DNA from 4 places in the Sphingobium sp. L-44 genome. Region 1 is predicted to be linked to each of the others. Evidence: riboswitches for the same ligand, from Rfam matches in the RefSeq annotation. Region 1 holds a riboswitch; each other region holds the start of a gene.

Evidence for each region. Region 1 has a riboswitch for cobalamin ahead of AC13EK_RS10290 (TonB-dependent receptor plug domain-containing protein). Riboswitches for the same ligand answer to the same signal wherever they lie in the genome.
Region 2: linked by a shared signal. The riboswitch ahead of AC13EK_RS11650 (cobalamin biosynthesis protein CobG) and the one ahead of AC13EK_RS10290 (TonB-dependent receptor plug domain-containing protein) in region 1 are both predicted to bind cobalamin.
Region 3: linked by a shared signal. The riboswitch ahead of AC13EK_RS08255 (TonB-dependent receptor plug domain-containing protein) and the one ahead of AC13EK_RS10290 (TonB-dependent receptor plug domain-containing protein) in region 1 are both predicted to bind cobalamin.
Region 4: linked by a shared signal. The riboswitch ahead of AC13EK_RS18550 (TonB-dependent receptor plug domain-containing protein) and the one ahead of AC13EK_RS10290 (TonB-dependent receptor plug domain-containing protein) in region 1 are both predicted to bind cobalamin.

What each region holds. Positions count from the first base shown of each region.
Region 1 is NZ_JBSXOQ010000083.1:5,373-8,961, forward strand. Features, by position in the region: gene AC13EK_RS10285 (ABC transporter substrate-binding protein) at 1-679, opposite strand, end outside; cobalamin riboswitch at 746-938, shown strand; gene AC13EK_RS10290 (TonB-dependent receptor plug domain-containing protein) at 1,075-3,030, shown strand; gene AC13EK_RS10295 (DUF1636 domain-containing protein) at 3,030-3,437, shown strand; gene cobT (nicotinate-nucleotide--dimethylbenzimidazole phosphoribosyltransferase) at 3,434-3,589, shown strand, end outside.
Region 2 is NZ_JBSXOQ010000088.1:63,853-67,441, forward strand. Features, by position in the region: gene cobI (precorrin-2 C(20)-methyltransferase) at 1-593, opposite strand, end outside; gene AC13EK_RS11645 (precorrin-8X methylmutase) at 590-1,219, opposite strand; gene AC13EK_RS11650 (cobalamin biosynthesis protein CobG) at 1,219-2,271, opposite strand; cobalamin riboswitch at 2,552-2,763, opposite strand; tRNA gene AC13EK_RS11655 (tRNA-Gln) at 2,941-3,015, opposite strand; gene AC13EK_RS11660 (MarR family winged helix-turn-helix transcriptional regulator) at 3,178-3,589, shown strand, end outside.
Region 3 is NZ_JBSXOQ010000078.1:2,894-6,482, forward strand. Features, by position in the region: gene AC13EK_RS08245 (copper resistance system multicopper oxidase) at 1-822, shown strand, start outside; gene AC13EK_RS08250 (copper resistance protein B) at 819-1,664, shown strand; cobalamin riboswitch at 1,727-1,984, shown strand; gene AC13EK_RS08255 (TonB-dependent receptor plug domain-containing protein) at 2,175-3,589, shown strand, end outside.
Region 4 is NZ_JBSXOQ010000112.1:49,391-52,979, forward strand. Features, by position in the region: gene AC13EK_RS18545 (FecCD family ABC transporter permease) at 1-178, opposite strand, end outside; gene AC13EK_RS18550 (TonB-dependent receptor plug domain-containing protein) at 191-2,035, opposite strand; cobalamin riboswitch at 2,207-2,448, opposite strand; gene AC13EK_RS18555 (threonine ammonia-lyase) at 2,588-3,580, shown strand.

The DNA.
Region 1 (3,589 bases):
GCCGGGCGGCGACCATCTCCTCCAGGCTGACCTGCGCGATCGCTGGCTTGCCAAGGTCGGCGGCCAGGTTGCGCAGCCCCGCCCTCGTCATCAGGTCGTCGACCAGCGTGCCGGTGCCGGTCATGTAGCCGCGCCGCTGATAATAGGCCGCGACTTTGGGCTTCGGCGCGCGGGGCAGGGCGGCGAGTTCCCGGTCCATCCGCGCGATCATCGCTTCGCCGCGGTCGGCATGGCCGATCGCCTGCGCCACGGTGCGGATCGACGCGACGATATCGGCATAGCTGTCCGCGCTTTGCAGATCGACGGCGGGATAATGCTGGGCCTTGAGGATGGCGATCGCCGGATTGCGCCGCGCCGGCATGCCGATCACCAGATCGGGATTGGTCGCCAAAATCTGTTCGGCCGATCCGTCGAGGATGGGCAGGCCCTTCGTTACGGCAGCCACCGCCGACATCTGCCGATCGGCGGCATTATGGGTCAGGCCGGCAATCTGGTCGCGATCGGCCAGCGCGACCAGCAACTGGTCGGCGCACAGGTTGAGCGACACGATCCGTTGCGGACGTTTGCTGGCACTGGCAGGCTGGCGCGCGGTGGCTGCCCATAATGTGGCGCCACCGACCAGGGCGATCATCAGGGCGATCATCCCCTTGCCGGGGCCGATGGGCGCAAATATCCGCATGGCCACCTCCCTTAGCCGGCGCGCTCCGCCAGGCAAGGAAGATTGACGCTCCAGTCGGGCTCGCCTATCGCCCGGACTGCGACAGGTTCCCCGGCAACGGGGATGAAAAGGGAATGGGGTTCAAGACCCCGGCTGCCCCTGCAACTGTGAGCGGCGAGCCTTTGTGCCACATGCCATTGGGACCGCAAGGTTCTGAGAAGGCGGCATGAATCAGCGATGACCCGTGAGCCAGGAGACCTGCCCGTCGCGGTCGTCCTTCGCGCGGACAGGGTGTGCCGAGCGGACGGGGGTGAACCCGCGTGGCGACAGGTGGACCGCAAATTGCGGGGATCATGTCGCGCCCGGCCGGGCACCGATATCGTCCCTGGGATGCGGTCCCTCGTCCGGGGGCTTATGTGTTCAAATATCTGACTTTCTGTTCTGTCCTTCTTTCCACCACCGCTTTCGCCGAAGAGGCGCAGCAGGCACCACCGCCCGATGCCGCTGCCGATGCCGGCGCATCCTCTATCCTCGTCACCGCGACCCGCCTCGCTACGCCGGTCGATCAGGTGCCGGCCTCCGTTACCGTGCTCGACAAGGCCGCGATCGATCGGGCGCAGGATCTGGGCGTCACCGAATTGCTGTTGCGCACGCCCGGTGTCAGCATCTCGCGCAATGGCGGCTATGGCACGGCGACGTCGCTGCGCATCCGCGGCGCGGAATCCGACCAGACCGTGGTCGTGATCGACGGCGTGAAGCTCAACGATCCCTCCTCGGCCGGCGGCGGCTATAATTTCGCAAACCTGCTGGTCGGCGATGCCTCGCGGATCGAAGTGCTGCGCGGCCCCCAGTCGACCCTGTGGGGCAGCCAGGCGATCGGCGGCGTCGTCAATGTCGTCACCGCCATGCCCGAAAAGGCGCTGGAGGGGAGCTTCGATATCGAGGCGGGGTCGCGCGACACGGTCAGCGCCCGCGCGGCGCTGGGCGGGAAGACCGGCCCGGTCAGCTGGCGGATCGGCGGCCAGAGTTTTACCACCGACGGCATCTCGGCGATCAGCCCGGCCTTTGGTGGCAAGGAGAAGGACGGCTATACCAACCGCAGCGTCACCGGCCGGGTCGAGGTCGCGCTGGCGGACGGGATCAGCGCCGATCTGCGCGGCTATTATTCCGATGGCCGGGTCGATTTCGACGCCACCAGCGCGGACAGCCCCGCCTATGGCACCAATCGTGAATTTGTCGGCTATGCCGGCCTTAACGTCGCACTGCTCGACGGTCGCTTCCGCAACCGCTTCGGCTATGGCTATACCGACACCGATCGCGAAAATTATGATCCGCGTAACCAGCGCCAGCAGACGTTCGACGCGGCGGGGCGCAACCAGCGGCTGGAATATCAGGGCAGCTTCGCGATCGCCGATGGCTGGACCGCGCTGTTCGGGGTGGAGAATGAGAATAGCCGCTTCCGCAGCGTGTCGCCTTCGGCGTCGCTTTCGGTGCCGATTCCCGACCCGGCCCGCGGCAAGGCGGAGATCACCAGCGTCTATGGCCAGCTCAATGCCCAGCCGATTACGGGCCTGACCCTGACCGGCGGGCTGCGCTATGACGATCATAACCGCTATGGCGGCCGGACCCTTTTTTCCGCCGGGGGCGTCTGGGCGCTGCCGACCGGGACGGTGCTGCGCGCCAGCTATGGTGAGGGGTTCAAGGCGCCGACCCTCTATCAGCTCTTTTCCGAATATGGGAATCAGGCGCTCGATCCCGAACGCGCCCATGGCTGGGAAGCGGGCGCGGAGCAGCGTTTCTTTGGCGAGAAACTGCGACTGGGCGCGACCTGGTTCGACCGGACGACGACCGACCAGATCATTTATAATAGCTGTTCCACAAGCTCGACCGATCCGCTCTGCTTTACGCCCGGCACCACCACCCGCCGCTATGGCTATTATCTCAATGTCGCGCGCGCCAAGGCGCATGGCATAGAGGCGCAGGTGGCGATCGAGTCGGTCAAGGGGCTGACCATCGACGGCAATTATAGCTGGACCGTGGCGGAGGATCGTTCGGACGGCACTGCGAACGAAGGCAATTGGCTGCCGCGCCGGCCGCGCAACAGCGCCAATGGTTCGATCAGCTATGCCTGGCCGTTCGGCCTTACCACCGGCGCGGCGGTGCGCTGGTCCGGCCACAGCTATGACAATGCGGCCAACACGACGCGGCTGGACGATTATACGCTGGTCGACCTGCGCGCCGAATATGCGCTCACCCCGGCGTTGCGCCTGTTCGCCCGCGTCGAAAATCTCTTCGACGAGAATTATATGACGGCCTATCGCTATGGCACGCTTGGGCGCAGCATCTATGCCGGCTTCCGGGGGCGCTTCTGATGCTGCGCCCCGTCGAACCCGGCCCCGCCATCGTCGCCTGCAGCACCTGCCGCCATTCGGCCGAAGCGCGGGAGGACGGGGAGGGCGTGCGCGGCGGGGCACGGCTGGCGGAGGCGCTGCGCAGCGTGCAGGCCTCCGACCCGCGCTATGCCGCCGTCGCGGTGCAGGACATGCCCTGCCTGTTCGCCTGCCAGGATCATTGCACCGTCCATCTGCGCGCGCCGGGCAAGGTCGGCTATGTCATGGGGCGGTTCACACCGGATGCCGATGCGGCGCGCGCGATCCTCGATTACGCTATCGCCTATGCCGCCAGCGAGCATGGCCGCGTCGCCTTTCGCGAATGGCCCGAAGGCGTGAAGGGCCATTTCATCACCCGTACCCCGCCGGAAGGATTTGTCGTCGAATGAGCTTCGCCTCGGTCACCGATTTCGAAAATGCCCTGGCCAACCTGCCGCCGGCCGAGGAACTGGCGAGCGCGGCGGCACGCGCGCGGCAGGCCGAACTGACCAAGCCATTGGGGGCGCTCGGCCGGCTGGAGGATGTCGCGATCTTCATGGCA
Region 2 (3,589 bases), on a different contig from region 1:
CGCCCGGCCGCCGCCACCGCACGGCGCAGCTTGGCGAGGTGCCGGCCGATCTTCATCACCACCAGCGCGTCGGTATCGCGGATGCGGCGGACCAGTTCCTCTTCCGGCAGGGTTGCCATCGCCACGGTCAGCACATCGTCCCCCCAGGTGATCGGCAGGCCGGTCGCATTCCACGCCCCCGACATGCCCATGATGCCGGGGACCACTTCGACCGGGACCAGCCCCGACAGCCGACTGTGCAGATGCATGAAGGAGCCGTAGAAAAAGGGATCGCCCTCGCACAATACGACCACATCCTCGCCCGCCTCCGCGATCGCCAGCAGCCGACCGGTGCAGTCGGCATAGAAGGCGGCTAAACAATCATTGTAGCGCGGATCGGTGAGCGGAATTTCGGTCGTCACCGGATATTCCATCGCCAGTTCGATCGCATCGTCCCGCAACATGCCCTGCGCGATGCGGCGCGCCTGCCCCGGCCGGCCAGCCTTGCGGAAATAGGCGACATGCCGTCCCCCCCGCACCAGCCGGTCGGCGCGCACGCTCAGCAAGTCCTGCGCGCCGGGGCCAAGGCCCACGCCATAGACGGTGCCGCTCATTCCGCGCGGCTCGCCAGCGCATTGATCGCCGCGACCGTGATCGCGCTGCCGCCAAGCCGCCCGTCGACGACGCAGCAGGGGACCGGCTGCGCCGCCCACAGTGCCGCCTTGGATTCCGCCGCGCCGACGAAGCCGACCGGGCAGCCGATGATCGCTGCGGGGCGCGGACAGGCCGGATCCTCCAGCATGTCGAGCAGGTGGAACAACGCCGTGGGCGCATTGCCGATGGCAACCAGTGCCCCGGCAAGATGCGGCCGCCACAATTCCAGCGCGGCGGCGGACCGGGTATTGCCCATCGCCCGCGCCATGTCCGGCACGGCGGTGTCGTGCAAGGTGCAGAGCACGGCATTGTCGGCGGGCAGGCGCGCGCGCGTGACCCCTTCCGACACCATGCGCGCATCGCACAGCACCGGCGCCCCTTCGGCCAGGGCCTGCCGCGCCGCCGCTGCAAAGCCCGGCGAAAAGCGGATATGGCCCGCAAGGTCCACCATGCCCGCGGCATGGATCATGCGCACAGCGACCGGCTCCTCCTCGGCAGCAAAGCGCCCGAGGTCGGCTTCGGCGCGGATGGTGGCGAAGGACTGGCGATAGATCGCCGCGCCGTCCCTCTCATAATCATGGGGCATCAACAGGCTCCGAAATGGGCAAGAAGGTCGGTGGCGGTGAGGTCAGGACGGACGGGCGCCGATCCTGCGCGGGCATGGAAGGCAAGGTCGTAGCGCCCGTCCCGCCCCGTCAGCACGATGTCGGCCGGCATCGCACAGGCACAGCCCTTGGCGCAGCCGGAGACATGAAGGCGGCCCGCCACATGGGGGGCCAACTGGCGGGCGAGGTCGCGCGTCTCCACGCTCGCCTGCGGACAGGCAGGCGCGCCGGGGCAGGCCTCCACATGGATCAGCGGGTCGGCAGCGTCGGCGGACAGGCCAGGCACCTGTCCTTCGGCCAGCAGCATGCGCCACGGGGTCAGCCGCATGGCCGGCGCGTCGAGAAAATGCCGCGCATCGATCTGGCCGAAGGGAAGACCATAGGCCAAGCCGCCATCCCATGCGCCGGGGACCAGTCGCGGGCGTGGCAACGCCGCCTCTGTCATGCCCGTTGCCCAATCCGGCAGGGGCGCATCATGCCGGGCCATGCGCCCCGCGCGCGCGCCGTCGCTCTCCACGAACCATCGGGCGAGCGCGAGCAGCGCATCCACTTCGCCGCCGCTGTCCACCGGCACGCCTTGTGCCCGCCCCTCGGCGCGCAGGATCAGGCCGCCGTCCCGCGCCCGCTCGATGCGAAAATCCCCCGCTTCGCCGGACAGGAGCGGCGCAGCGCCGGCATCGGTGACGAAGCCCATCTTGCCCGGCAAGTCCGGCAGTTCGTCCAGGCGATCGAGCAACTGGCGGGCGATGCGATGGCTGTCATCCCCTTCGCGCCAGTCCGGCGCGACCATCATCATGCGCGCGCCCTCGCGCCGAGCATCGTGGTCGACCAGGCCAAGGTCGAGCAGCCGGTCGAGCAAGGGGCGCCAACTATCGTCGCGCACGCCGCGGATCTGGAGGTTCGCGCGCCGGGTCATGTCGATCAGGCCGTTGCCATGGGCGATCGCCGCTTCGCCCAGCGCCGTCATGTCGGCGGCCGAAAGACGGCCAAGGCGCGGCTTCACGCGCACGATCAGCCCGTCGCCCGCCGCCATCGGACGCCAGGCATCGGGACACCAGCCCCGAACGGCCGGCCCGCGAGCCACCGCATGGTTCGCGGTCGCCCTATCACTGCCCGCGCCGGTCTGGCTCACAGGCACATCCTCCGCGCGCCGGGACGCAACCAGGCGGGGCTTGCCGGCATCGCCGGTCGGCGCGAGGCGGCAGGCAGGCGCGACAGGCGCCCGACACCACGCGGCCGTGCAGCCCCAGCCACACGCTTCGCCGCCCAGACGGAAGAGAGACCGTGCCATGACCAATCCCTGGGTCAGGACAAGAGCGACCGAAACGCCGGCAGGTCTCCTGGCTCGCGGGTCGTTGCGGGATGCACGCCTTCCCGGACGCTCTGTCCAGTGGCTGCCCTCATGGGCTCGTGCATCGCGCTATCCGCTTACAGTTGCAGGGACAGCCGCGGAATAAGGGGCCAGGCCCCCGCACCGCATTCCCGATTAAGTTCCTTGCGGAACACCGGCGTCAGTTATGCAATGCACCAGCATGAACCGGCGCATCGGTGATGCCCTAGTCGAAACATCGGTCTTCGCCAAGACATGGAATGGGTATCGGCAGTCCCGCTGCCGGCTCGACGCCCAAGGCATACCGACGGAAGATGCCGAAACGGAAACCGGAAGCAAGGAAAGCGACGCGGCGTCGGATACCGAAAATTATGGCTGGGGCGGCAGGATTCGAACCTGCGCATGGCGGCATCAAAAGCCGCTGCCTTACCGCTTGGCGACGCCCCAGCAATGCGCCGATCCAAGTCAGCGCGGGACCGCCATATAGCGGCTGATGCACGAAAGAAAAGCCCTCCTGACGATGGACTTCGCCTTTCCCTTTCCTTCCCGCCCAACCCATCTTAGGGATCAACCCCACGCCCCCGCCCCTGCAACCGGAAACCCGCGCCGATGTCCGTCCAAGCCCCCTCGCCCAGCCAGATCGCACCGGCCTCGCCGCTGTTCCTGCGCGAGGACGAAATCCGGCGCGGCATCGAGATGCTCTATTTCGGCTATTCCGCGCTCACCCGCTCGATCGACGAGGGGCTGGCGGCGCAGGGCCTGGGCCGCGCCCATCACCGCGCCCTCTATTTCATCTCGCGCCAGCCCGACCTGACGGTGAAGGATCTGCTGCGCCTGCTGGCAATCACCAAGCAATCGCTCGGCCGGGTGCTCAATGACCTGATCGAGCGCGGCTATATCGAGACCCGGCCCGGCAGCAGCGACCGGCGGCAGAAACTGCTGCGCCTCAGCCCCGCCGGCCGCGCGCTGGAGGCCGAGCTTTTCCGCGCGCTGCGCGAGAAGATGGCGGCCGCCTATGCCC
Region 3 (3,589 bases), on a different contig from region 1:
ATCGGCATTGCCGAAACCTATGATGTGATCGTCCAGCCCGGCGAGGCGAAGCCCTATGCGCTGATTGCAGAGGCGATCGACCGGTCGGGCCTGGTCCGCGCCACGCTGGCGCCGCAGATCGGCATGGTCGCGCCGGTGCCCGATCGGCGCGCCCGGCCGCTGCTGGGCATGAAGGACATGGGCATGGACATGGGCGGCATGGACATGGGCCATGGCGGCGTGATCGACCTCAGCCAGCCGGCCAATGACGCCATGACGGGGCATAGCATGAAGATGCGCGACAAGTCGGTCGCGCCGGGCGTGAAAATGGGGCCGGGCGTCGCCACCCTGTCGCCGATGCCGGCCGATCGCACCGTTGACCGGCCGACGGGGCTGGAGGATGTCGACCATCGGGTGCTGACCTATGCCGATCTGCGGTCGCTGACGCCGAACACGGACCTGCGCACGCCGACCCGGTCGCTCGACATCCATCTGACCGCGAACATGGAACGCTATATGTGGTCGTTCGATGGGGTGAAGCTGTCGGAAGGGGCCGAGCCGATCGCCTTCCGTCATATGGAACGGGTGCGCGTGACCCTGATCAACGACACGATGATGCCGCATCCCATCCATCTGCATGGTCATTTCTTCGAACTGGTGACCGGCGCGGCTGCGCATAATCCGCGCAAGCATACGGTGAATGTGCTGCCGGGCGGCAAGGTCAGTTTCGACTTCACCGCCGATGCGCTGGGCGACTGGGCCTTCCACTGCCATATGCTGATGCACATGCATGCCGGGATGATGCGGGTCGTGACGGTGCGCCATGGGGAGGATGCAGCATGAAGCTGATCGCGCTCCTGCTGCTCGCCGCCGCTGCGCCGGTGCAGGCCCAGACCATGGACCATGGCGCGATGGGCCACAGTATGCCCACCACCGATGCTGCGATCCCACAGGGCACGGCCCCGCCGGTGCCGACCGATCATGCCGCCGACGCGCTCTATGACCGCGCTGCCATGGCCCGCGCCCGCGCGGCGATGATCGCGGAAGGGGGCGGCATGACCTATTCGCAATGGATGCTCGATCGGCTGGAATATCGCGCCGGCAAGGGCGCGGATGGCTATGCTTGGGAAGGCGAGGGCTGGATCGGCGGCGACATCAACCGCTTCGCGGTCAAGAGCGAAGGCGAGGGGACGTTCGGCGGATCGCTCGAACGGGCCGAGGTTCAGGCGCTCTACAGCCGGGCGATCGACCCCTGGTTCAACCTGCAGGCGGGCGTGCGGCAGGATTTCGGCGAAGGGCCGGAGCGCAGCTATGCGGTGATCGGCATCGATGGCCTGGCGCCCTATTGGTTCGAGGTCGGGGCCGAAGCCTTTCTGTCGACCAGGGGCGACGCCCATCTGCGGCTGGAGGCGAGCTATGACCAGCGCATCATCCAGCGGCTGATCCTGCAGCCCGCCGCCGAGTTCAATCTGGCGGCGCAACATGTGCCCGAACTGGGGATCGGCGCCGGCCCGTCCGATATCGAGCTGGGGCTGCGGCTGCGCTACGAGATCGCTCGCGAATTCGCGCCCTATGTCGGCGTCAATTGGGAGCGCAAGCTGGGCGACACGGCCGATTATGCCCGTGCCGCCGGCGATAAGCCATCCGCCACCAGCCTGGTCATCGGCCTGCGCGCCTGGTTTTGAGACCGGCTTGCAGCCCGCCTGATATTCGATTATCGATCCCGCCGATCCTGCGCCGCACGGCATGGGATCATGATCGCGCCGGTGTCCCGAAAGGGGCTTAATAGGGAATGCGGTGCGGATGGCCCTCTCATGCAGGGTGTCGTCCAAATCCGCAGCTGTCCCTGCAACTGTAAGCGGTGAGCGCGATGCATATGTGCGGACGGCAGAATGACCGATCCGCCAGCCACTGGGCCGGACGCTAAATCCTGCGAGGCCTGGGAAGGCCGTGCATCAAGCGATGACCCGTGAGCCAGGAGACCTGCCGGCGTCTGGTCGCTCTTGCCTTGGTCCAGGGGATGGCCGCGGCACGGTAACTTCCGTCTGAGCGACGAACGAGCGGCTGGGGCCGCTGCGACGACGCGCGTCGGTTGCCCTTGGGCGCCCGGCCGGCGCGTGTGTCGGACGTTCGCGCGCGTGCCGCTCGTGAAGGTTGCCCCCGCCCGTCGAACGCGGCGCCGGATGGGGGAATAAATGAAGTCCATTATCGTTTCGCGGGCCGCCCTGGCCCTTTCGCTTGCCTTTGCCTCGCCGGCTCTGGCCGATGAGGCGGAGGGCGACAGCATCGTCGTCACCGGCACCAGCCTGGAAGAGACGCTGCCGCAGCAACTGTCGCGCTATGGCCATGCCATCGAGATCGTCACCGACACGCAGATCCGCGATGCCGCCGCGATCGACACCGCCCGCGCTCTGGAAGCGGTGCCGGGCCTGTTCATCCGGTCGCAGTCCGGGCCGTTCAGCTATGTCGACATTGCGCTGCAGGGTTCGCGCACCAAGGATGTGCTGTGGACGATGGACGGCATCCGCCTCAACAACCGCCTCTATGGCGGCACCTCGCCCAACGACACTATGGCCGCCAGCATGATCGAGCGGATCGAGGTGCTGAAAGGCGGCGAAAGCCTGTTCTACGGCACCCAGGCGGCGGCCGGTGTCATCAATGTCGTCACCCGCGACTTCAGCGATGATCTGGGCGGCCAAGTCAATGCCAGCCTCGACAGCTTTGCCGGCACTAGCCTGGATGGCTATGTTCGCGGCGCGATCGGCCAGCATCGCTTCGTGGTCTGGGCCAATCGCAGCCAGTCGGACGGCTATCGCCCTTATGACGTGATGCAGCCCAGCGCCACCGATCGCGCGCGCGGCTATGACCTCTGGTCGGCGGGCATCAAATATCAATATGATATCGCGCCGGACCTGCGCCTCAACGCGCTCTACCAGCATACCAAGGCCGATCTCGACAATATCAGCGCGACCCGGACCAAACAGAGCCGCAACGACCGCAACGAGGAAGTGGCCAGCCTGCGGCTCGACTATACCGGCGAGGATGGCGTGCAATTCTTCCTCAAGGGCTATTTCCACGACTGGAAGACTGCCTATGTCCAGATCCGCAACCCCGTGCCCGCGGGCCCGCCGCAGGTCATCTACCCGGCCGGCACCTTCTGGGGCTATCAGGATTATGGCGGCAGCGCGGTGGTGCAGCTCAACATGCTGCGCGGCATCGACACGCTGATCGGCTATGATTTCCAGAGCTTCAACGGCCGCGACGACGTCCTGCTGATCGCGCCGACCGATGAACAGGTCCATGCCGGCATCTTCCAGTTGCGCACCAATGACGAATTGTCGAGCAAGGGGCGGATCGCGGCGGGCCTGCGCTACAACAAGGCGAAGGGATCGGAAAAGACGATCTGGAACGTCTCGGGTCGCTATGATGTCAGCGACGCGCTGTTCGTGGAGGCCAATGGCGGCACCTCCTTCGTGCTGCCCGACGCCTCGCAGCTTTATGGCAATGATCCCTGTTGCGAGGTCGGCAACCCGAACCTGAAGCCCGAGGAGAGCCTGAACCTCAACGCCGCGCTGGGCGGCGCGCTGGCCGGCGGAGCGATCCGCTGGAA
Region 4 (3,589 bases), on a different contig from region 1:
GCGGCAGGCGCAGGTCGATGACGATCGCGCGCGCCACCATGTCGCCACCGCCGGCCAGCACCGCCAGAATGCGGGCCGGCGCGATCGTCACCGATCCCAGCGCGACCGACGCGATAGCCGCGACCAGCAGCAGGGCGATCAGCCCCGGCAGCAACAGAGGATGCCGCCGCCCGCTCATGCGCGCCGCTCCTTAGAAGCGGACACGCACGCCGCCATAGGCCGACCGGCCATAGGTGCCATAGCCATAGGCCGTGGCGTAATCCGCATCGAACAGATTGTCGATCCGGCCATAGACTTCCAGATGGTCGCCCACGGGGAAGGACGCGCGCAGCCCGGCCAGCGCATAGCCGTCGAGCCGGCGCGTGTTCGCCGTGTCGTCATAGCTGTCGCCGACCATGGTCAGCGTCGCGCCGGTAGACAGGCCGAAGGACCAGAGATAGTCGGCCGACACACTGACCGCATTGGCGGCGCGGCGCGGCAGGCGATTGCCGTCGGTGGCCCCGCCCGACCGGTCGCGCGCATCGACATAGCTGTAGGATGCCGCCACCGTCAGCGCCTCGACCGGCTTCAGCGTCAGCGTCGCTTCCACGCCCTTGGCGCGGGTCCGGTCCAGATTGCCATAGGTGTAGGTCGCATAATCATAATTGATCTGGTTGCGGGTATCGCGCCGGAAGGCGGTCAGCGACAGCATAGCCTTGTCCCCGTCCAGGCTCTGGTCGAAGCCGATATCATAGCTTTTCGACCGCTCCGGCCGCAGCGCGCTGTTGCCGCTATAGGTGTCGTAGAGCTGATAGAGGGACGGCGCCTTGAACCCCTCGCCATAGGAGAGGCGGATATTGGTCGCGCCGGCATTCGGCGTGTAATTGGCGTTGGCGCCAAAGGTGGTCGCACCGCCGAACTGGCTATGATCGTCATGGCGCAGCCCGCCGGTGACGGCCAGGCCCGTGAGCGGCTTCACCACCGCCAGCGCATAGACGCTGTCGATATTCGCCTTCGCGCTCGCTATGTCGCCAAAGCCGAAATACTCATAGTCCGGCCGCTCATGCTCATAGCCGAAGATCAGCTTGGCCTGATCCACCGGGGCATAGACGCCCTCATATTCGAAGCGCAGATTGGTGCCCGAATAGCCATAGTCCGGGTCGGTGCCGCGCACGAAATAATAGTCGCGGTCGTTGCGCATCCAGGTAACGGCGGCGCGGTTGGTCAGCTTGCCGTCGAGCAGCGCCAGGTTGATCCCGGCATAGCCGACATATTGGTCCAGCTTGCTGACGTCGCTGCTGTCGGCCGGCGCGCCGAAGAAGCTGTCATAGTCGAGATCGGCATGGATATAGTAACCGCGCAGGTCGAGGCTCAGGCTGTCGGAAAAGGCGATCTTCAGCTTGGCATTGGTGGCGATATTCTCATAGCCATCCTTCTCGACGCCGCCGAACGACCGGCCGACCGAGGAAATGCCGTCGGTGTTGAAATAGGCGACGCCCACGCCGCCCGACACCGCGCCGCGCGTGCCCGACACATCGGCCTTCGCGTTCAACGTGTCGCTATAGCCATAATCGGCCGCGGCATTGACCTCGAAACCCTCGCTCGGCGCGCCGGTCATCACATTGACCACGCCGCCGATCGCCTGGCTGCCATAGACCACCGAGTTGGAGCCGCGCAGCACTTCGATCCGGCGGATATTGCCGGTCAACAGATGGCCGAAATCATAGCCGTCGCCGATGCCGCTCGGGTCGTTGACCTTGACCCCGTCGATCAGCACCAGCGTCTGGGTCGTCTCCGCGCCGCGCAGCGACACGCCGGTCACACCGCCGGTGGAACCGTTGCGGCTGAAGCGGACGCCCGGCGTGGTGGCGAGCAGGTCGACGACATCGACCGCCTGGCGCGTCCTGATCGTGTCGGCATCGATCACCGTGATCGCCTGGCCGACCTCGTCGCGCGGCTGTGCGATGCCCGAAGCGGTGACGACGATATCGTCATCCTGGGCCAATGCCGGCGTAGCGGCCAGCAGCGCGATCAGCGAAATCCCCAACGTCTTCATTTTATCGTCCCCCGGCGTCCGTCGATTTGGAACCGGGGCGTCCGCACAAGCGGTCGCTGCGTGAGGATCGGGAAGACGCCAGCGCCCCGCCCCACGCACCGATGCGGCCCCGGCCGCCATGGGCGTCGCTCGACGGAAACACCGCGCCATGGCCATCCCCTGGGCCAGGGCAAGAGCGACCAGACGCCGGCAGGTCTCCTGGCTCGCGGGTCAGGGCAGCGATGCGCCAGCCTTCCCGGACCTATCGGTCCAGTGGCCGGTTCCGGCCCTCCCCTTTTGAAGAGCCTGGGAACCCTGCGCATCGCGCTCACCGCTTACAGTTGCAGGGACAGCCGCGGATTTGGAAGGGCTGCGCCCCCCGCACCGCATTCCCGTTTTCAGCCCTTGCGGGCACCGGCGCGATCATGCGCGTCCGGGGCTTTTGACTACCCCGGCGCGCGGCCCCCATAAGCCAAAGCACAAGCCCTGCCAAGCGGGCCAGGATCGCCCCGGCGGATCGTTGCGCGGCGCCGGCGGGCGGCTATGCAGGGGCCTCTTACCGGGAGACGCCAAATGACCGATTCGCTTGCCATCACTGCCGCCGACGTCGCCGATGCCGCGCGGCTGATCGCGCCGGCGGCGGTCCGCACCCCGCTGATCGAGAATGCCGCACTCAACGATCATTGCGGCCGGCGGGTGCTGGTGAAGTTCGAGGGCGCCCAGCATAGCGGATCGTTCAAGTTCCGTGGCGCCTATAACCGCCTCGCCCGACTGAACGCTGCGGAACGCGCGGCGGGCGTCGTCGCCTGGTCCTCGGGCAATCATGCCCAGGGCGTCGCCTTTGCCGCGCGCCTGCTCGGCATTCCCGCCACGATCGTGATGCCGGCCGACGCCCCTGCGATCAAGACCGCCAACACCCGTGCGCTCGGCGCCGAGGTCGTCCCCTATGACCGCTTCACCCAGAGCCGTGAGGCAATCGCCACCGCCCTGGCCACCGAACGCGGCGCGACGCTGGTTCCCTCCTTCGACGATCCCTTCATCATCGCCGGCCAAGGCACGATCGGCCTCGAAATATTGGAGCAGGCCCAGGCCGCCGGCGCCGACCTCAAGCAGATTCTCGTCTGCTGCGGTGGCGGCGGGCTGGTCGCGGGCACGGCGACAGCGGTAAAGGCCGCCCGCCCCGACATCAGCGTCTATGCGGTCGAACCCGCCGGTTTCGACGACACCGCCCGCTCGCTTGCCAGCGGCGTGCGCGAAAGCGTCTCGCCCGACGCGCGCAGCATCTGTGACGCGCTGCTGGCGCCCAGCCCCGGCGCGCTGACCTTCCCGATCAACCATGCCCTGCTGGCCGGCGGCCTGGTCGTCAGCGACGATCAGGTGCGCGACGCGATGCGCTTCGCCTTCACCATGCTCAAGCTGGTGGTCGAACCAGGCGGCGCAGTCGCGCTCGCCGCCATGCTTGCCGGCCTCGCCCCGCCCACCGACGGCGCCACCGCCCTCGTCATCTCCGGCGCCAATGTCGATCCGGCCACCTATGCCGCGATCATCGGCGGCCCGAACGCCTGACCGCTGGTC